DNA from 2 places in the Streptococcus cameli genome. Region 2 is predicted to be linked to the other one. Evidence: predicted binding sites of a transcription regulator. Region 2 holds the regulator's gene; the other holds the start of a gene.

Region 1 (10,424 bases), on a different contig from region 2:
TTATACCAAGTACCCAATTCAATTCGCCCAAGAGCAAGTGCTCCAACAACGATACCTGAAGTTGGTGTGATTAAGTTGAGAACTCCTGAAGCAGCTTGATAGGCTGTGATAATCAAACTTGGTTTGACATTGACAAATTCGCCCATTGGAGCCATAATCCCCATTGTTGCACTGGCCAAACCAGATGTTGATGGGATTAAGAAGGACATTGGTAGATAGAAAAGATAGGTCAAGACGATAAAGACTTGAGAAGACAATCCTTGCAACCCTTCTTCACCCCAGTTAAGAATGGTCGCTGTGATCAAACCATCATTCATGATGACTTGAATACCACGCGCAACAGCACAAATCAAGGCAACACTGAGAAGATCCGCCGCACCATTCATAAAGGATTTGATGAAACGCTCTTCCCCCATACCAGATACAAAGCCAATCAAAACACCACTCATTGCAAAGAGCATAGCTCCTTCTGAGAAGTACCAAGTACCAAGAGCATAAGTGGATGTTCCAACAATCTGACCAATGACTGGTAATCCAATTAACCATTCATTAAAGTTATCAAAGAGAGAAACGTGTAAATCGCCCCATGGAATAAAGCTGGCAATCATCAAGATAAAGGTCAAGACAAAAATCCAGAGCACCCGTTTTTGGACAGCTGTTAAACTTGGTACGTCTATATTCGTATCTTTGGAGACGTTAAAGTGTACCATATCTGCTTCTCTATTTTTGTAGACCAGTGATTTGGTTGGATCTTTTTGAACTTTTTCAGCATAACGGCCCACAAAGAACATGCTCATCGCTAATAAAACAACAAAGAATACAACCCGCCAAATCGCGCCATCTGCTACTTTGACACCAGCAGTTGCTGACGCAACACCTGTTGCAAATGGATTGACAGTAGAAGCCAAACAACCAATTTGAGAGCCCAGCAAGATAATCGCAACACCTGTCAAGCTATCAAAACCAACAGCCATCATAACTGGTACCAACAACGGATAAAAGGCCATGGTTTCCTCACCCATACCATAGGTAGAGCCTCCAAGAGCAAAGAGAGGCATGAGTATATAGATGAGCATTTTTTCTCTGCCCTTGTATTTCTTCACAATTGAAGCAATTCCGACATCAAGCGCACCTGTCTCATTAACAACTCCTAAAAAGGCACCCACCATCAAGATAAAGAAGGCAACATCGATTGCTGCTGAAGTTGCTCCGTGTCCTAACATGGCACGGATTGGAGCCATCAACACATCCCAAATCCCTTGAGGGTTTTGAGCCACTCGCTCATAAGTGCCCGTAATCAAGTTACCAGCATCATCAGTCTGGTACTGACCTGCTGGAATAATCCATGTCATCACAGCCATCAAGGCAATGATAATCATCAAAATGCTATACGAACTCGGCATTTTAAAGCCTTTTTTTGCTTTTTGATCCATGATCAACCTCCTAAATGTTTGACCCCACCACTCCATCATGGTTTGGTCATTTCTCCGTGAACAATCCGAAACATGGATAAACAAGATGTATACCCAGGTTTCTCGTATCGGCTATTACTAGCCTTTTTCAATAATGGTACCACTCTCTGATTCGATTAAGGCGCCAAGATTTTCTAGTGATGTAATGACAGCTTGTGATGTCGGTTTATGATTTACAAAAGCCATGGTTGCTTCCACTTTTGGCAACATAGAGCCCGGAGCAAATTGATCTTGGCGGATATATTCTTCCAATTCTGCCACTGTCACGCGCTCCAATTTCCGTTGGTCTGGTTTATTAAAGTTCACAAAGACATAGTCCACACCTGTTAAAACAATAAAGACATCTGCATCCACCAATTCAGCAAGCAGTTGAGAAGCAAAATCCTTGTCAATAACAGCTTCTACACCTGTTAAGGTACCGTCTTCTTCTTGAATGACAGGAATACCTCCGCCGCCACCGGCCACTACGATTTCACCAGCATCTAGCAAGGTCCGAATGGTCGCAATCTCTTTGATACCAACTGGTTTTGGCGAGGCAACAACCTTGCGCCAACCTCGTCCTGCATCTTCTTTAAAAGTAGCTCCCGTTTTTTCTGCCTCAGCTTTTGCTTCTTCTTCTGTATAAAATGGTCCGATTGGCTTGGTTGGCTTCTCAAAAGCTGGATCTTCCTTGTCAACAATAACCTGTGTCACTACTGAAGCCACTTCTTTTTGAATCCCTTCTTTGGTCAATTCATTTTCCAAGGCATTTTGTAGCCAAAATCCAATCGATCCTTCCGTCATGGCTACTAGGGAATCCAGAGGAAAGGCTGGATTTTTTTCTGAATCTGCCGCCAAATTTTGTAGCAATAAATTTCCGACTTGGGGACCATTTCCGTGAGTGATAATCAGGTTATCCCCGTTTTTAATCAATTTGACAAGATGCTTAGTCGTATCGACCAAGGCTTTTTTTTGTGCCTTTGCAGATGGATCTGAAGATAGGATTGCATTGCCTCCCAAAGCCACCACAATTTTTCGATTTGCCATATTCTCTTCCTTTACATTCTCTATTTTTCTTTTCAGGTTTTTGATAAAAATGAGGACCGGGCGTTTTGCTGCCTCAGCCCTCATTGGTCTATTCTTACTTTCTCTTATACTTTTGGAATAAAGAGGTTACCAAGTGTTGCTGCCATCACAGCCTTAATGGTGTGCATGCGGTTTTCAGCTTGGTCAAAATGACGGGCATACTTGCTACGGAAGACTTCATCCGTCACTTCCATTTCTTCTACGCCAAATTTCTCAGCTACATCTTTACCATAAACAGTATTGGTATCATGGAAGGCTGGCAAGCAGTGTAAGAAGATGAGGTTGTCATTTTCTGCTTTTTTCACCAAGTCCATGTTGACTTGGAATGGTTTCAAGAGATTGACGCGTTCTTCAAACTTGTCTTCTTCCCCCATCGATACCCAAACGTCTGTATAAAGAACATCTGCTCCTTTTACTGCTTCGTCTGCATCATCTGTGATGAGGATACGGGCACCCGATTCTTTTGCAAATCCTTCAGCAAAAGCAACAACTTCTTCTTCTGGGAAAAGTTCTTTTGGTGAGAAGATATGCACGTTCACACCAAGAATCGCACCGGTTACCAAGAGAGAGTTGGCTACGTTGTTACGGCCATCACCACAATATACTAAAGTCAAACCTTCGAGTTTACCGAAGTTTTCTTTTACAGTAAGGTAGTCTGCCAACATCTGAGTTGGGTGCCACTCATCTGTCAAGCCATTCCAAACGGGTACACCAGAGAATTCTGCCAATTCTTCTACCATGCGTTGGCTAAAACCACGGAATTCAATCCCATCAAACATGCGTCCAAGTACTTTCGCAGTATCTTCTGTTGATTCTTTCTTGCCAAGCTGAATATCATTTGCCCCAAGGTATTCTGGGTGAGCACCTAGATCAATCGCTGCTGTTGTAAAAGCTGCGCGTGTCCGAGTAGAGGTTTTTTCAAACAAGAGGGCAATATTTTTGCCTTCCAAATAGTGATGTGGAACACCACGTTTTTTCAAATCTTTTAAGTGAGCTGAAAAATCAATTAAATACTCCAACTCTGCGCGTGTGAAATCTTTTTCTGCTAAGAAACTACGTCCTTGAAATACTTGTGTCATAACAATCAATTCTCCTTCATATCTGTTTGTATCTTTCGATTAGTCTAATTTTTTACGAAGAGACTGACAAATTTCGCCATCTTCTTCGTAAACTTCTCCAAAAGCTTGATAACCATGCTTTTCATAAAAGGGCTTGGCAACCAACTCGCTATGAATAATGATAGTGGTATATCCTTTTTGATAGGCATGTTCTTCCAAGGCCTGTAAGACCTTAGAAGCATAGCCCATACCTCTGTATTTTTTTAGGGTTGCAATCCGCGTCAATCTGGCCTTTTTTCTGGTTTCAGGGAGAAAGCGCCCCACTGAAACAGGTTTTACTCCTTCATAAACAACAGCGTAGACTGTACCTTTTTCATCATGAGCATCAAACTCGTCTGACAAGGCAATATCCCTTTCCAGCACAAAGACCGAAAAACGAACATATATACTGGCTGCACGCTGGAAAGGCTGACTACCGACTAAGACTTCTACCATAATACTTAAATATCTTCGCGTTCAAATGGCATGGACATGCAACGTGGTCCACCACGGCCCCGTACCAACTCACTTCCTGAAATCTTAATCAAGCGAAGCCCTTTGGATTCCAAAATGGCATTGGTAATGGTATTGCGTTTGTAAACCACTACAACCCCTGGTGCAATGGTTAAGGTATTAGAACCATCATTCCACTGTTCACGTCCTGCAGCAACCAAGTTATCGCCACCACAACGGATCAAATCAACCTTTTCAACACCCAAGTTTGCAGCTAGTAGCTCTGCCAAATCACCTTTTTCTTCCACGATGTGGAGTTCTTCATTTTCATATGTCACAGAGTAGACACGCAGGTCACCTTCAATTTCTGGATGAATGGTAAACTTATCATAGTCCACCATGGTAAAGACCGTATCTAGGTGCATAAATTTGCGATTATTAGCAAATTCAAAGGCCAATACTTTCTTAAAGCCAAGGTTTTCTTTAAAGATGTTCACCAAGAGTTTTTCAATAGATGCAGCATCAGTGCGTTGCGAAATGCCAACTGCTAACACATCTTTTGACAAGACCAGTTCATCCCCACCTTCGATACGAGTGGTTTCTTCACGGTTGTAAACCAATGGGACTTTTCCACCGTATTCAGGGTGATGGGTAAAGATGTATTTACCATAAAGAGTCTCACGGTTACGGGTGTCCGCGTACATGTGGTTGAGGGATACCCCATTCCCAATCGTTGCAAATGGATCCCGTGTGAAGTAAAGGTTTGGCATTGGGTCAATGGCAAATGGGTAATTGGATTCTACCAAGTCCGTCAAACCTTTTTCTTCAGCTGGAACTTCTGGCAATTCACATTTTTGAATACCAGCCATGGTCTTATCAATCAATTCCCGATTGTCTTCAATGGCTAACAAAAGCTTACGAATGGCTTTTCGTGTAGCACGACCACGTACATTGGCTTCAGCGATGTATTCATCTACAAATTGTTCCCGAATCTCAGTTGAAACCAAGGATTCAGCTGCCAAATCTTCAAGATAAAGCACCTCTACTCCTTCGTCTCGAAGTGCTTGTGCAAAGGCATCATGCTCTTTTTGAGCATCTTCTAAGAAAGGAATATCGTCAAACAAAAGACGTTCCAAGTAGTCTGGCATCAGGTTTTCAATTTCCTTGCCTGGACGGTGCAACATAACTTTTTTCAGTTTTCCGATCTCTGAAAAAACGTGAATTGGATGATGAGACATCACAATACCTCCTTAATGATTTTTCATTGTAAAAAGGTCAAACCTTTTCCTTTAACTGCTTACAGTATACCACTGACACATTGCTCTAATTGTTAATTTTTGTACAAACAATTTGCCAATTTTTTCGCATTTTCCGAAATCATTTTAGATATTTATTTATTATAAAACGCTTTCTTTGGATATTTTTCTTTTTTTGCCCATTTTATAAATAATTATTATTTTGATTTTTTTCTAAAAAAATAAAAAAGAGACATCATCGTGTCTCTGATAAATTTTCTAAAAAATAGGCAATGTCGACATAAACTAATTTCTTACGAGCATAGGTAATCCGCTTCTCATTTTTCAGCTTTTTGAGTACCTGACTGGCTGTTTCACGAGTGGTTGCAGCCAGCTTGGATATTTCCTGGATGTGAATACAAAATGGCAGCTCTTGTAAATCGCTAGGCTTACATAAGTCCCAGTACAAGAGTGCCAAGACTTGAACAACCCGCTCACGCGCACTGGAAATAAGGGCATTTCGTAAGCGCAACTCCTGCAAGCTCAGAATTCGACTCAATTTTTGATTCAAAAAGAGCATTTGTTTGGTATTTTTCCGAGAGAGTTGCTCATAAAGCGCCATTGGTACCATGAAGTAGGCCAAATCTGTAATGGCAATGGCTGTGTAATGGTAATAAGGATCTGTAAACATGCCCCCAAAAGGAAAGGCGCCTCCCTCACGAATATAATCTAAATAGGAAAACGTATCCGTCTGGTCATATTGTTCAATGCGCGCATAGCCTTTTTGTAAAATAAAGAGATAATCTCGATTATCCCCAGCAAAAAAGAAGACCTGATCTTTTGAGATTTTACGAAAACGCACCTCTTTTGCCAACTGGTCAAAATCTTCAATAGACAGGGATTGCAGTGAGGGATGATTCCGTAAAAAATAGTATTGTTCCTTGCTAATCATGGCATCTCCTATTTCTATTCTTCTCATCAGTATACCATAAAACGTTTTCAAAACCAATACTATCTTTTCATAGAAAAAAAGCAATGTTTCCATTGCTTCCATTGCTTTTTTCTAAAACTCAAAACGAGTTCCAATTCCTTTTTCAATTGCTTTTTCAACAATCAGTTGAGCCGTGACAATATCCAGTACCGCAGAGCCAACACTCTTGAATACTGTAATATCTTCTTTACTCTTACGTCCTTGGATTTTGCCAAGCAGGTAATCCCCTAACTCACCATTGTAATCTTCTTTTGTCAGCAGACCTTGGCGAATCGGTTCTAAAATATCTCCAGCTTCTGCTAGAACACCGTCATTTGTATCAAAGACAACTGCATCTGCTTTGACCAATAAATCAACTGGTAACTCCAACATTTCAGGAGTATAGGCTCCAATACCATTAACATGTGCACCCGCTTTAACATCTGCAGCATCAAACGTTGGTACTTTGGAAGTTGTCACCGTCGTGATAATATCCGCATCTGTCACCGCCTCTTTAGCTGTTTTTACAGCATGAATCCGAGTAGTATAACGCCCTTTCATATCTTCTGATAAGGTATTTGCAAAGGCTGTTGCGCGGTCAAAATCAATATCAAAGACACGCAATTCTTCCAAGTTGCGGGCTGTCATCATAGCAATTGCTTGCTGATAGCCTTGGCCACCAGTCCCAATTAAGCCTCCGATTTTAGCATCTTCATTTGCTAATTCCTCTGTTCCTGCACCTTGAATAGCTGCTGTCCGAAGTTGCGTCAAATAAGTCCCGTCTAAAATCGCTGAGACAATCCCCGTCTCAGGGTCCAAAGCCACCATCGTAGCAGGAACAGATGGCAACCCTTTTTCAATGTTTTCAGGATAAACGGAAACAATCTTAACACCTAAGGCACTTTGCTCGCCACTTGTTACGGCTGGCATATACAAACTCTGTCCACGGTATTCAGACACATCTAAATTTGTCCGAAGTGGAACTGTTGCTTCACCCGATGAGTAGAGTCGCACTGCTTTTTTGGCTGCTGCAATCGCATCTTTCATCGAAAAACAAGCTTGAATATCTTCCTTTGTTAAAATCAGCATTTTTTTACCTCACTCTGTCTATTCTTAATTTTTCTTCAGCATACCATATGCACTGTATAAGAGAATAAAGGCAACAAACCATTGCAAAATAGCCGTATTTAGACTTGTGATGACAAACACTGCACACAAGACACCAAGTACACCAAATGTTGATGTAAAGAGGGTAATCTTACGGCTGTATTCTCCAGATTTGACAAACTGAACACTACCAACAGGAACTGAGAATGTTGCTGCTCCCATCATGATTGGAAAAGCTACTGCTGGATTTAATCCCAGTAAGTAAACCGTAATCATGGTCAAGGCATATGAACCAATCCCAATATTGTTTAGCGCACCAAAGATAGCCAAAGCAACGGCTGCAACAACCAACTTAATACCAGTCAATTCGGTCGCATTTCCACCACCTGGTAACAAGCCAAATTTCCCACCAAAGATAATGAGCGCTGCCACAATCATCCCAATTCCAATTGAAACTTTTAATTTTTCTGCTGGCAGTTTGACTGCGAATTTTGCTCCGAAATAAGAACCAACCATTTGACTAACAATACAAACAATTAAAGTTGTGACACTCACTTCAATCTTTGTAATGTAGGCAAGAGCCATTACTGCAACTGGAATGGTACACTGGGTATTCAATGTGCCTGGTAATTTTTTAACACTTGTCCAATTTAATTTTGGATAGAGACTGGTACTAATTGCAAAGTCCGAAATCCCTACGGTCGATAAGAAGAAGATAATAGCACTTGAAAATGGCAAAGCCGCTGTGCTAGCTTCTTCTGACATGACTTCATGTTTATGAAGAATCAAATCCTTAATAAATACAACTGCAAAATAGGCATTCACTACAATAACCAGTAGTAACAAAATATCTTTAAATGACATACATAATCTCCGTTAATAGATTTTACGAATGCCCTCAAAGTCCTTACCATAGTCTGCGATCAATTCTGGTCCATGTTCTTGAATAATTTTTAAGGTATATGCATCATGCTTAATGTACTCTTTTGCTAGTAATCGCATGGCCTTGTTATGACTCCAAATGACGTCACATACATCATCAAGTGTCCCAAATAAAACAATATCATTGTCACACACCAAATTGATCCAACGACCTCCCATGTCTTTTATTTTATCCACTTCAAATCCATGGGGATAAAAACGCTTGAAAGGCAAGTTATACTGACCACTGTTGCTAAACAAAATACAGACAAAAGTTTCCAGACGGTCTTCTGCTTCTTCTAGGGCTTTGACGATAGTAGGAGTAAGGTTGTCTTCCCAGATTTGGATATAAAGACTCTTTTTACTATGCTCAATTATGTAAAGCATTTTGAGTAAAACAGCTTCTTTTTGCTCCAATTGCCACAAAAGCGTATCTTCTTCTTTTTCTTTTATGTCTGACAAATGGTCATCTAAATATTGAATATCACTCAAAGTCGAATGTTTTAGCATGCTGACAAACTCTTCTGGTGATAGGGCTGAGTATAATTTTGGTTCACTCTTATTGACAAGGACGACTCCCTTTTTGACCAAAATCTCTAATCCATTATAGACTTTTGAACGTGGAACACCAGACTTCTTGCTAACTTCATAGCCAGTCATCGAACCATTTTCCACTAAGCTAAGATAAATATTTGTTTCGGATTCAGTAAAGCCGAACTGTTTCATTTTTTGAACCAGCATATAAACTCCTTTTAAATGTAGTAGCTACTCTATGTAACTACTATACATTCCTAAATAAGATTTGTCAATAGATTTTGTGAAATTTTTAACATTTTTTGAAAAATTATTTTATAAAGAAAGTAGCTAAGTTAATTATATGAAAGTTCTTTCAAAATTTGAAACTCTGATATCCTAGCTTGACTTTTCCTATTTTATTATTGATAATGAAAATACTAGTACATAGGAGGTCTTTCAAATGAAACCAAATTTTCGTTTTTTTCTACTCTGTTGCTTGGCTTGTCTTGTTTTATTTGGGTGTGTTTCTACTCCAAAAAACAAATCATCTCTAAAAAAAGAAAACACTTCTACAAGAAAAATCTTAGATTTTAACGATGATGATCTATTAGCTTACCAAGAACCCTTAGAAGCATATCAATCACTCCTATCAGAAGAAACTTCTTCATTCTTTAATGAGGAAAAATACAATGCTTTTGCAAAATTAGTCACCATTAACGATACCACAAGCAAGAACCGATTTATTTATAGTTTTTATGATATTGATCAAAATGGTGTAAAAGAGTTACTGATTGCTCAAGAACAGTCCGTCTACGATGACTTAAATCATGTTCTATATGATATTTTTACACTGGATCATCAAAATAAACCAAAACGGTTAACAACTAAAAAATTAGGTCTTGAAGCGATTGGAGAACAAAAAAAGTTAGTACTGATGTATAATCATCAATTGCGACTCCAGCAACCAGGGGATTCATTTAGTGAACTCGAATATCATTTTTTCACCTTTGCGAAAAATGGGACAAGATTACAACCAACCCAATCTGTTACCTATCATTATGAAACCGATAGCTACCAACTTTCTAAAATAGACATATCAAAAGACAAATTTGAAAAACTTGGTGAACCTTTAGAGAATATAATTGATATTGGGCAATGGTACAAGCTAAGTAAACCTCTTGATGAAGTTCTAATAGAACGACAAGAATTCAGTGAGCTACTTTCTGGTGACTATTCTAGCATTGCTGGTACCTGGATAAACGAAGCTGGTGAAGCTATTACCATAACAAAAAGCGGTAGCATTGAAGAATTTCCGGATATAGAATTCAATACCGACTTGATGACAGTCTCCAATGGTTGGCTTGCAATGTCACGACAAAGACATTCAAAATATGACACACCTGTTTTTTTATATTATGCTCCTATCGGTGTCGAGATAATCTTTGATGAAGATCCACCATTTTTTAAATCAGATACAAGCAAAGAAAGAATACAAGTAGCACTACCTGATATGAATCACATCCTGTATTATCGAGCAGATGAAACAGTTTCAAACTAAAAAGGAAGAATATTTTCTTCCTTTTTCTAT
Region 2 (10,424 bases):
ACATGCGTCTTCGCCGTTTGACTGGTTTGGAACGAGACAAAATTCAATCTGAATATGATGAGTTAATGGCTTTGATTGCAGATTTGGCAGATATTTTAGCCAAACCAGAACGAGTCATTGCTATCGTCAAGGAAGAGCTGTCAGAAGTCAAACGCAAATATGCTGATAAACGCCGGACAGAATTGATGATTGGTGAAGTTCTTTCTCTTGAAGACGAAGACTTGATTGAAGAAACGGATGTCTTGATTACCTTGTCCAACAAGGGATATATTAAACGTCTTGCACAAGAAGAATTCCGTGCTCAAAAACGGGGTGGTCGTGGAGTTCAAGGAACTGGTGTTAAAGATGATGACTTTGTCAAAGACATGGTTTCCTCCAGTACGCATGATCGCTTGCTCTTCTTTACGAATACTGGTCGGGTTTACAGATTGAAGGCCTATGAAATTCCAGAATATGGTCGAACTGCAAAAGGCTTGCCAATCGTGAATTTACTGAAACTGGATGAAAATGAATTTATTCAAACCGTTATCAATGTTGGTCGTGAACGCAATGATGGCAATTATTTGTTCTTTGCAACCCGCCAAGGTGTGGTCAAACGGACAAGCGTCTCAGAGTTTGGTAACATTCGTCAAAATGGTCTGAAAGCCTTGAATCTAAAAGAAGATGATGAATTGATTGCAGTCTTCTTGACAAATGGTCAATCCGACATCTTTATGGGGACAAAATTCGGCTACTCTGTTCGCTTTGATGAGACTGTTGTTCGTAATATGGGTCGATCTGCAACAGGGGTTCGTGGTGTCAATCTTCGAGATGGGGATCAAGTCGTTGGTGCAACGGTTATTTCAGATGATCAAGAAGTACTCGTGCTAACAGAAAATGGATACGGGAAACGGACTCCAGCAACTGAATACCCGACAAAAGGCCGTGGCGGTAAAGGGATTAAGACCTTGAATGTCACGGATAAAAACGGTCACTTGGCTGGTGTTGTTACCGTTTCTGGTGAGGAAGACATGATGGTCATGACCGATACAGGCGTCGTTATTCGAACCAATGTGTCAAATATCTCTCAAACAGGTCGATCGACTATGGGTGTAAAAGTTATGAGGCTAGATGAAGATGCGAGAATCGTTACATTTACCTTAGTGGATCCAGAAGATGATACTGAGGAAACAGAGGAGTAGCATTGATGAAACAGCATTCTAAAAAACGAATGAGACAAAATCATTTTATAAGAAACTTCTTTATTTCGATTTTGTTAATACTTTCTATGTTACTTATTTTTAGTACTTCGATTCGCAATATGATTATTGTTTGGTATTCGAACCATTACCAAATTAGTAATATTTCAAAGGATGAAATTGAAAAAAACAAGAAAGCCAATACTACATTTGATTTTTCACAAGTAGAATCTATTTCAACAGAAGCTATTTTAAAATCGCAGTGGGAAGCCCAAAATCTTCCAGTTATCGGAGGGATTGCTGTTCCGGAATTGGGTGTAAATTTACCAATTTTTAAAGGTTTATCAAATACAGCCTTAATGTATGGTGCTGGAACAATGAAAGAAAACCAAGAAATGGGAAAAGGGAATTATTCTTTAGCTAGTCACCATGTTTTTGGTATGACTGGAGCAAGTGAAGCCCTCTTTTCTCCTCTTGAAAATGCTAAAAATGGAATGAAAATTTACATTACTGACAAAGATAAGATTTATATCTATATCATTGATTCTGTTGAAGTTGTTGTACCAGAAAGAGTAGATGTTATCGATGATGTCCCAGGTCAAAATAGGATTACACTAGTAACTTGTGATGACTTTGCAGCAACAAAACGAACGATTGTTCAAGGAGCTTTAAAGTCAGAAATTGCTTTTGACGAAGCTTCTGATGAAATGAAAGACTACTTTAAAAAATCGTATAATCAGTTACAATTATAAAACCTAGTATCTTTTATTAGGTTTTTTCTTTATCCTAAATTACGAATAGAGAGATAGGAGGTTACCGATGTATACAATTCAATTTAAAGAAGAAGCGCTATTACCTAGAGAAAGGTTAATGGCTGTTGGTGCAGAGAGATTAAGTAATCAAGAATTATTGGCCATATTACTACGAACAGGGACAAAGACGCAACCAGTCTTACACCTAGCCCAGGAACTCTTGGCCAAGATTCAACATCTGGCAAATCTCAAAGAGCTGTCCATTGAAGAATTACAGACACTTACAGGCATTGGTCGCGTCAAAGCGATTGAGATCAAAGCTATGCTGGAACTTGGAAAGCGGATAAGTCAATCGGAATTAATTTTGGAAGAACGGGTATTGGGAAGTGAACGTTTGGCTAAAAAAATGATTAGCGAGATTGGTCATGAGAAGCAGGAACATCTGGTAGCCTTATATTTGAACACGCAAAATCAAATTATCTCCCAAAAAACGATTTTTATCGGTAGTGTGGATAGAAGTCTAGCAGTTCCTAGAGAGATTTTGCACTATGCAGTCAAATGTATGGCGACATCGGTTGTTGTTGTCCATAATCATCCTTCAGGTATGGTCGAACCCAGTCGAAATGATATTGATTTTACAGGGAATTTAAAAAAGTCCTGTGAAACACTAGGACTTGTCTTATTGGATCATGTAATTGTGGGAAAAAGCAACTATTTTAGTTTCCGTGAGGAGAGTGAATTATTTTAAAGGTGATTTACTACAAAGGAAAAGAGATTTTTCTCGAGTGTTCTATCTTCTACCATCAATTCTGGATGCCATTGAACACCAAGATAGGGATACTGATCTTTTCGTTCGATGGCCTCAATGATACCATCATCAGAGGATCTAGCAGTGATTATTAAATCAGGTGCCAGTTTTTTTATCGCTTGGTGATGAAAGGAGTTGATTGAGGCATGCTCACCGTAAATAGTTGCTAATAATGAATCTTTTTCAATCCCGATATCATGAACTGGTGTAGCAGAAGCAGCCGTCTGCCAATGATTCGGAATATCTTGGTAAAGGGTTCCTCCCATTAAGACATTAAAGAGCTGGGTTCCACGACAGACTGTAAAGATTGGTTTGTTTTGAAGAAGGGCTTCTTTCATTAACGCTAATTCAAAGAGATCCCGCTCCAATAAATAGTCGTCGCTGTCAATGCTTTGCTCTTCCTGGTAAAATTGTGGTAAGACATTTTGTCCACCCGTGAAAATCAATTTATCCGCTAAAGTAACGTATTCTTTTGCTAATTCTGGTTCAGATATGGGCATGATAAGGGGGACACCACCAGCTTCCTGCACCGCTGTTACAAAACCAGTAGCGCAGTAGCTAAGGTGAGGGGAGACGGTGTCGTTTGAATCAAAAAATTGATTTCCCGTAATAGCAATAATTGGTTTTTTCATGAAACTTAGCCTTTGCGCATGAAATAAAGAAGGGTTTGAAGTTCACTTGTTAAATCGACATACTGTACAACAACATCTTTTGGAACAGATAGATTAACAGGTGAAAAGCTTAAGATCCCTTTAATGCCAGCTTTTACCAAAGTATCAGTTACTTCTTGAGCCACGCTACTTGGAACTGTTAAAATGGCTGTTTTTGTATTAGTACCCTTAATTTTCTCTTCTACTTCGGATATGGCATAAATAGGAACATTTTGGTCTTCTGTTCCGACAACGGGATTATCATCTGATTCAAAAGCCATCACAATTTTCATTTTATTGCGTTCATGGAAGCGATAGTGAAGAAGGGCGCGTCCCATATTTCCGACTCCAACCAACATAACATTAGTAATGGAATTGTCGTTTAAGATATCAGCAAAAAAATCCATCATATTTTTGATATCATAGCCAAAACCACGTCGACCCAATTCTCCAAAATAGGAAAAGTCACGGCGGACAGTGGCAGAATCAATACCAATTGCTTCTGCAATTTCTTTTGAACTGGCCTTCTCAATTTTTTCTTTGTGGAATCGTTTGAAGATACGGTAGTAGAGTGACAAGCGTTTAGCTGTGGCTCTCGGAATCGCACTATCTTTTTCTTTTTTCACAATCTATTTCTCCATTCGTTTTCTGTTTTTCTCTATTATCTATTGTAGATGATGTTTGTGAAAAAATCAACGTATATGCATTTAAAAATAAAAAACAAGGATTTTCCTTGTTTTTTTGTAGTATTATTGTTCGATCTTTGTGAAAATTTCACGGTCCACTAAACTTTCCATGAGAAAATAAAACTTCTCTTGTATGACTGTTCTTTCCTGGTTTTTAAAAATATTCACAAGATGCAAACCAGATTTGTCAGTGATATTGATTTTAAAACCAGTTAAATCTGAATTGATGATGATTTTTAACAAAAATCCTTGATTTGAATTTGGAACTTCCTCTAACATACGAGTTAGTTGGTAATTTCCAACTTTTGTGACTTCAAAAGTATTGTCACGTAATGTGTATTTTCGGATTGCTGGATGAATCTGATAAGTGTAGCGGCAATCTTTTAGGGTTACTTGTTGTTCAAATGCCATTAGGCGGCACCTCCAATGATTTCATTTATTATTTGTGTTGCTCTTTTTATCTCTGCAACTGTGTTTTCTTCTGAAAAGCTAATTCGGATGGATTCTGTAAGACGATGAGAATTTGGACCGTAATAAGCTTCCAATACATGGCTTTTTTGGACTACACCAGCCGTGCAGGCTGATCCACTTGAAACGGCAATTCCTGCTAAATCCAATCTCATGAGGATTTGTTCGTTCAGTTGGTCTGTAAAGCCAATGTTTAAAACATAGGGCAGACAATCTTGTGTCTGATTTAGATAGTAGTTAGTTGCATCTAAGTGTTGTAAAAATGATTTTTTTAAAGCCTCGACCGTTTGAAAATTGGTATCTAGCATGTCAATTTGATGAGAAAGAGCAGTGGCCATAGCAGCGATACTTGGGATGTTTTCGGTCCCAGCACGATGCTCGCTCTCTTGTTTGCCACCATGAATTAAGGCATCAAACCGTGGCAAGCGACTGTATAGAAATCCTGTTCCTTTTGGACCATGAAATTTATGAGCGGAGGCAGACAGAAAATCAATGTGTAGCTCTTCAGGTGATATAGGAACCTTTCCAATAGCTTGAACCGCATCGACATGGAAGACAGCTGGATGATTTCTTAGTAATAGACCGATTTCTTTGATTGGCAATACATCACCGGTTTCGTTGTTAGCAAACATGGTGCTAACCAAGATGGTATCTGGTCGAAGTGCTTCTTGAATCTGTTGAGCAGAGATGGTTTGATTGATTGGTTGAATATAGGTTATTTCAAAACCAAATCGTTTTTCAAGGTATTCCATTGTATGCAACACAGAGTGGTGTTCAATGGCAGTCGTAATAATGTGTTTTCCCTTATCTTGGTGGGAAAGAGCGTAACCTTTTATGGCCAAATTATTTGCTTCGGAGCCTCCTGATGTAAAGATAATACAACTTGAAGGAACCTCCAAAATCTTCCCAATTGTTTCCCTTGCAGTGCGTAGAATTTGATTAGCCTTGCGTCCAAAAGAATGAATACTAGACGGATTGCCGAATATTTCTTTTGATACTTCTATCAATGTCTGGAGGGCTTGATCAGAAAGAGAAGTCGTTGCTGCATTATCAAGATAAATCAAAGACAGGTCTCCTTTTATTTCTTATTGGGTACAGAATAATTAAACAGAGGGCTAACTGGACGGCGTTCGTGGATACGAATAATCGCATCCGCAATCAATTTACTAGCAGTGATATAAGCAATATTTTTAGGTAGATTTTCTTTACTTACTACGGAATCTGTTACTAAGATTTCCTTAATAGGAGCCTGATCTAGTAATTCTGTCGCATTTCCTGCAAATAACCCATGACTTGCTACGGCATAAATTTCTGTTGCACCATTTTCTTGGACGATTTTTGCTGCTTCTGAGAAAGTACGGCCAGTATTTAATATATCATCAATTAAAATGGCTTTTTTACCAGCAACCTCCCCGATGATATAGCCTTGTGAGCGCTCAGAATCATCTTGTGCATAATCGATAATGGCAATCGGAGCGTCAAGGTATTCAGCTAGACTACGGGCCCGTTTAATGCCTGAATTTTTTGGACTAACAATGACAACATCATTTCCTGTTAACCCTTTTTCAACATAATAGTCTGCAAAAAGAGGAACTGTAAAGAGATTGTCTACTGGAATGTCAAAGAAGCCTTGAACTTGAACTGCGTGTAAATCTAAGCTAACAACACGATTCACGCCAGCTTTTACCAGCATATTGGCAACTAATTTTGCTGTAATTGGTTCGCGCGGTGCAGCGGTTCGATCTTGTCTTGCGTAACCAAAGTATGGCATGACAACAGTAACAGAATTGGCACTAGCACGGATGCAGGCATCAACCATAATCAATAATTCCCATAAATGATTGTTGACAGGATAGCTGGTTGACTGAATGATATAGACATCGACACCCCGAACACTTTCTTCGATGTTGATCTGAATTTCTCCATCGGAAAATTGGCGAGAAGAGGCTTTTCCAAGCGGAATACCAGCGGCTTCTGAAATTTTTTCAGCAATAGCTCGGTTTCCTGAAAGTGAAAACAACTTAATTTGTTTGTCGGCATATGGTTGAACCATGTCAAAAAATTCTCCTTTTGAATGTTCTAGCAGGAACAGCGTTTGTTAGCTGAACCGATGAGATCTACATACAGTACTATTTTACCAAAAAACCGTAATTTTTTCATTTCTAAAACAAAAAAATCAGCACTTATTTGGCTGATGGAAGAGAGGCAGCAGCGCGGGCAACCTTACTACTAGCATATTTAAATTTGATGGATTGTTTTTTTAGAAAATAATCAAAAGCAATTTTTCCTTCATCTGGATTCTGGACTTCAATTTCTAGTTCATAATCTGTGATACCATTGTAATGATTTTCATCAAGGGCAAATAGTCCAAGGCCATCGTTGATTTCGATTCGATTTGTGGTTAAATATCCCCAGATAGATAGCGTTTCGAAAGGGATATCCGTGTCTTGGATTATTTTTTTTATTTCACCATTAGGCAGCTCAAATTTTTGAATCAATTGATTGGCTTGTTCTAAGCTGATTTCTTGATTGTATTCGATGTTTCCAACGTCGAGTGGTTTTTTTAATGTCAATTCCGCACGATCCATTAGTGTTCTAATGCGAAGAGATAAGCGGTTTTTCTTTAGTTCAAATTCTGGTGTATCGATGTAATAATTGGTTTGCTGAAAAAGGGCATGTCCAGAGAAAAACTCTTTTAGCCTTTTATACTCTGATTTTGTGAGCAATGTCTTGTATTCAATTTCTAATTGGTTCATTTTTAGTAGAGGAAAAGCCTTTCGTATGGTATAATAGTCTTTGTGCTATTCTATAAAAAAAAACGATTTTTTGACAAGAATGGACTATTGCATCCAGATGAAATCTTTTTTCATTTTGACTAGAAAGAGGACCGTATGGAGTTAAATTGGGAAGAATTTTTAGACCCGTATATTCAGGCTGTTGGAGAGTTGAAAATCAAGCTGAGAGGTGTTCGTAAGCAGTACCGTAAGGCCAATCGTCATTCTCCGATTGAATTTGTCACAGGTCGTGTCAAGCCAATTGAATCAATTAAAGAAAAGATGATTTTACGTCATATCAAGACAGAAAATTTAGCCCAAGATATGCAGGATATTGCAGGTGTTCGGGTTATGGTACAATTTGTAGATGACGTGGAAGAAGTACTTGCAATATTGAGAAAACGCAAGGATATGCGTATTGTACATGAGCGTGATTATATCAAAAATATGAAAGCGTCAGGCTATCGTTCTTATCATGTCGTGGTGGAATACCCAGTAGATACGATTAATGGTAACCAGACTGTCTTGGCAGAGATACAGATTCGTACTTTATCAATGAATTTTTGGGCAACGATTGAACACTCTTTGAATTATAAGTACAAGGGAAATTTTCCTGAAGAAATTAAGCAACGTTTGGAAATTACGGCAAAGATTGCCTATCAATTAGATGAGGAGATGCGAAAAATCCGGGACGACATTCAAGAAGCACAGGCCTTATTTGATCCTGCTCACAGAAAATTGAATGATGGTGTTGGAAATAGCGACGATACAGATGAAGATTACAGATAGAAAAAAAATCGCACTGCTCAGTAGCCGCAATCCCAAAAGTGAGGCAGTTTCAAAAGAGTTGTGGGATAAGTTAAAAGAAGCTAATTTTATTTTGACACCTAAAAATCCTGATATCGTTATCTCGATTGGTGGTGATGGAATGTTGCTGTCAGCCTTTCATAAATACGAATCGATTTTAGATCGTGTTCGATTTGTAGGGATTCATACTGGTCACCTTGGTTTTTATACCGATTATCGAGATTTTGAGGTCGACAAGTTAATTGAAAATCTAAAATTGGATACTGGGGCTCGTGTTTCTTATCCGATTTTAGGGGTGCGTGTCCATCTAATGGATGGGCGACAGATTACAGGTAGAGCTCTCAATGAAGCGACTGTTAAACGACTTTCAAAAACGATGGTAGCAGATATTATCATTAACAATGTTCCCTTTGAACGTTTTCGAGGTGATGGTATTTCGGTTTCAACGCCGACTGGCTCAACTGCTTATAACAAATCACTTGGTGGAGCTGTTTTACATCCGACCATTGAAGCTTTGCAAATTGCGGAGGTAGCGAGTCTGAACAATCGTGTTTACCGCACGCTTGGCTCCTCCATTGTTGTTCCGAAAAAGGACAAAATCGTGATTGAGCCAAAACACAATGACAGGTATTCTATTTCAATTGATAATCGTACTTTTGTCTATGACAGCATCGAGAAAATTGAATATCAGATTGATCGTAGCAAGATTCACTTTTTAGCGACACCAAGTCACACTAGTTTTTGGAATCGTGTGAAAGACGCCTTTATTGGAGAGGTGGAGTAATGCGGTTTGAATTTGTAGCAGACCAGCATGTCAAAGTCAAAACATTTTTGAAAAAACATGAGATTTCAAAAAGTTTGCTAGCCAAGGTGAAGTTTAAGGGTGGCAATATCCTAGTAAATGGCATAGAGCAAAATGCGGTTTATCTTTTAGATATTGGAGATAGGGTAACCATTGATATTCCAAGCGAAACAGATGAAAACGGACGCTTGGCTCCTGTGGAACACCCTTTAGATATCGTGTATGAAGACCAGCATTTTCTAGTTCTTGATAAACCATTTGGCTTTGCTTCGATTCCAAGTAGCATTCATTCGTCAACCATGGCTAATTTTGTCAAGGGATATTATGTTCGCAAACAGTATGAAAACCAACAAATTCATATTGTGACGCGGCTCGATCGTGATACATCAGGTTTGATGTTGTTTGCCAAACATGGCTATGCTCATTCACGTTTGGATAAGCAATTGCAAGCCAAGACCATTCAAAAGCGGTATTATGCTTTGGTACACGGTCGAGGGGAATTGGCTAAGACTGGTGATATTATTGCCCCTATTGGTCGCCCTGAAGACAGTATTATCACCCGATGTGTCACGAAAAAGGGGAAATATGCCCACACTTCGTATGAGGTTATAAAGTCTTGGGGAGATGTTCATCTAGTGGACATTCAATTGCATACTGGTCGTACCCATCAAATTCGGGTACATTTTTCCCACATTGGCTTTCCTTTGCTGGGAGATGATTTATATGGTGGCCGTTTGGATTTTGGGATAAAACGGCAAGCCCTTCATTGCCACCATCTTTCTTTTGTCCATCCTTTTGATGAGGAGAGACTAACTTTACAACGTTCATTACCAGCTGATTTTCAAGCTGTAATAAATAATTTATCAAACTAAAGGAGTTTTAAAATGGAAATTCGTAGCCTTATTGGTGACTTAAAGCACAAGATCGTAGGAAAAAAATTAAGAATTGTCTTTCCTGAAGGAAAAGATGAGCGGATTGTTCGTGCGGCAGCCCGTCTTAAATTTGAAGGTTTGGTGGAGCCGATTATTTTGGGGGTCCCAGAAGAAGTTCATGCCTTATTGATTGAATTTGGTTTTTCAAATCCTGGTATTACAGTTATTGATCCAAATAACTATGCGAACTTTGACACTATGAAGCAAGAATTTTTGACGCTTCGCAAAGGAAAAGTGGAAGAGTCACAAGCTGATGAAATCTTACGTGATGTGAATTACTTTGGTGTTATGTTGGTTCAATTAGGACTAGCTGAAGGGATGGTTTCTGGTGCGATTCACTCGACTGCCGATACTGTTCGTCCTGCTTTGCAAATTATTAAAACCAAGCCAGGTGTGACACGTACATCAGGTGTGTTCTTGATGGTGCGCGAAGAACGCCAATACATCTTTGGAGACTGTGCAATTAACATTGATCCAGATGCAGAAACATTGGCTGAAATTGCGATTAACTCAGCTGAAACTGCTAAAACATTTGGCATTGATCCAAAAGTTGCCATGGTTTCCTAC

What was found. The regulator Rex, encoded in region 2, represses fermentation and respiration genes when NADH is low (regulators of the CRP and FNR family bind a similar motif). The targets are predictions, from matches to a motif close to TTGTGAANTANTTCACAA.
Region 1: the regulator Rex is predicted to act here: its motif matches at 9,136-9,153, upstream of ACVR1I_RS05810 (TrmB family transcriptional regulator).

What each region holds. Positions count from the first base shown of each region.
Region 1 covers NZ_JBRUIM010000002.1:76,539-86,962, reverse strand. Annotated here, with positions in the region: gene ACVR1I_RS05850 (YfcC family protein) at 1-1,433, opposite strand, end outside; gene arcC (carbamate kinase) at 1,551-2,498, opposite strand; gene argF (ornithine carbamoyltransferase) at 2,603-3,616, opposite strand; gene ACVR1I_RS05835 (GNAT family N-acetyltransferase) at 3,656-4,090, opposite strand; gene arcA (arginine deiminase) at 4,096-5,325, opposite strand; gene ACVR1I_RS05825 (Crp/Fnr family transcriptional regulator) at 5,579-6,274, opposite strand; gene ACVR1I_RS05820 (ornithine cyclodeaminase family protein) at 6,386-7,381, opposite strand; gene ACVR1I_RS05815 (sulfite exporter TauE/SafE family protein) at 7,406-8,263, opposite strand; gene ACVR1I_RS05810 (TrmB family transcriptional regulator) at 8,276-9,061, opposite strand; gene ACVR1I_RS05805 (DUF6287 domain-containing protein) at 9,297-10,394, shown strand; gene ACVR1I_RS05800 (serine hydrolase) at 10,421-10,424, opposite strand, start outside.
Region 2 covers NZ_JBRUIM010000005.1:33,218-43,641, reverse strand. Annotated here, with positions in the region: gene gyrA (DNA gyrase subunit A) at 1-1,181, shown strand, start outside; gene ACVR1I_RS09005 (class A sortase) at 1,187-1,930, shown strand; gene radC (RadC family protein) at 1,998-2,678, shown strand; gene ACVR1I_RS08995 (gamma-glutamyl-gamma-aminobutyrate hydrolase family protein) at 2,675-3,370, opposite strand; gene ACVR1I_RS08990 (redox-sensing transcriptional repressor Rex) at 3,376-4,014, opposite strand; gene ACVR1I_RS08985 (DUF1831 domain-containing protein) at 4,138-4,485, opposite strand; gene ACVR1I_RS08980 (cysteine desulfurase family protein) at 4,485-5,606, opposite strand; gene ACVR1I_RS08975 (ribose-phosphate diphosphokinase) at 5,621-6,595, opposite strand; gene ACVR1I_RS08970 (CYTH domain-containing protein) at 6,726-7,298, opposite strand; gene yjbM (GTP diphosphokinase) at 7,434-8,105, shown strand; gene ACVR1I_RS08960 (NAD kinase) at 8,089-8,907, shown strand; gene ACVR1I_RS08955 (RluA family pseudouridine synthase) at 8,907-9,797, shown strand; gene pta (phosphate acetyltransferase) at 9,810-10,424, shown strand, end outside.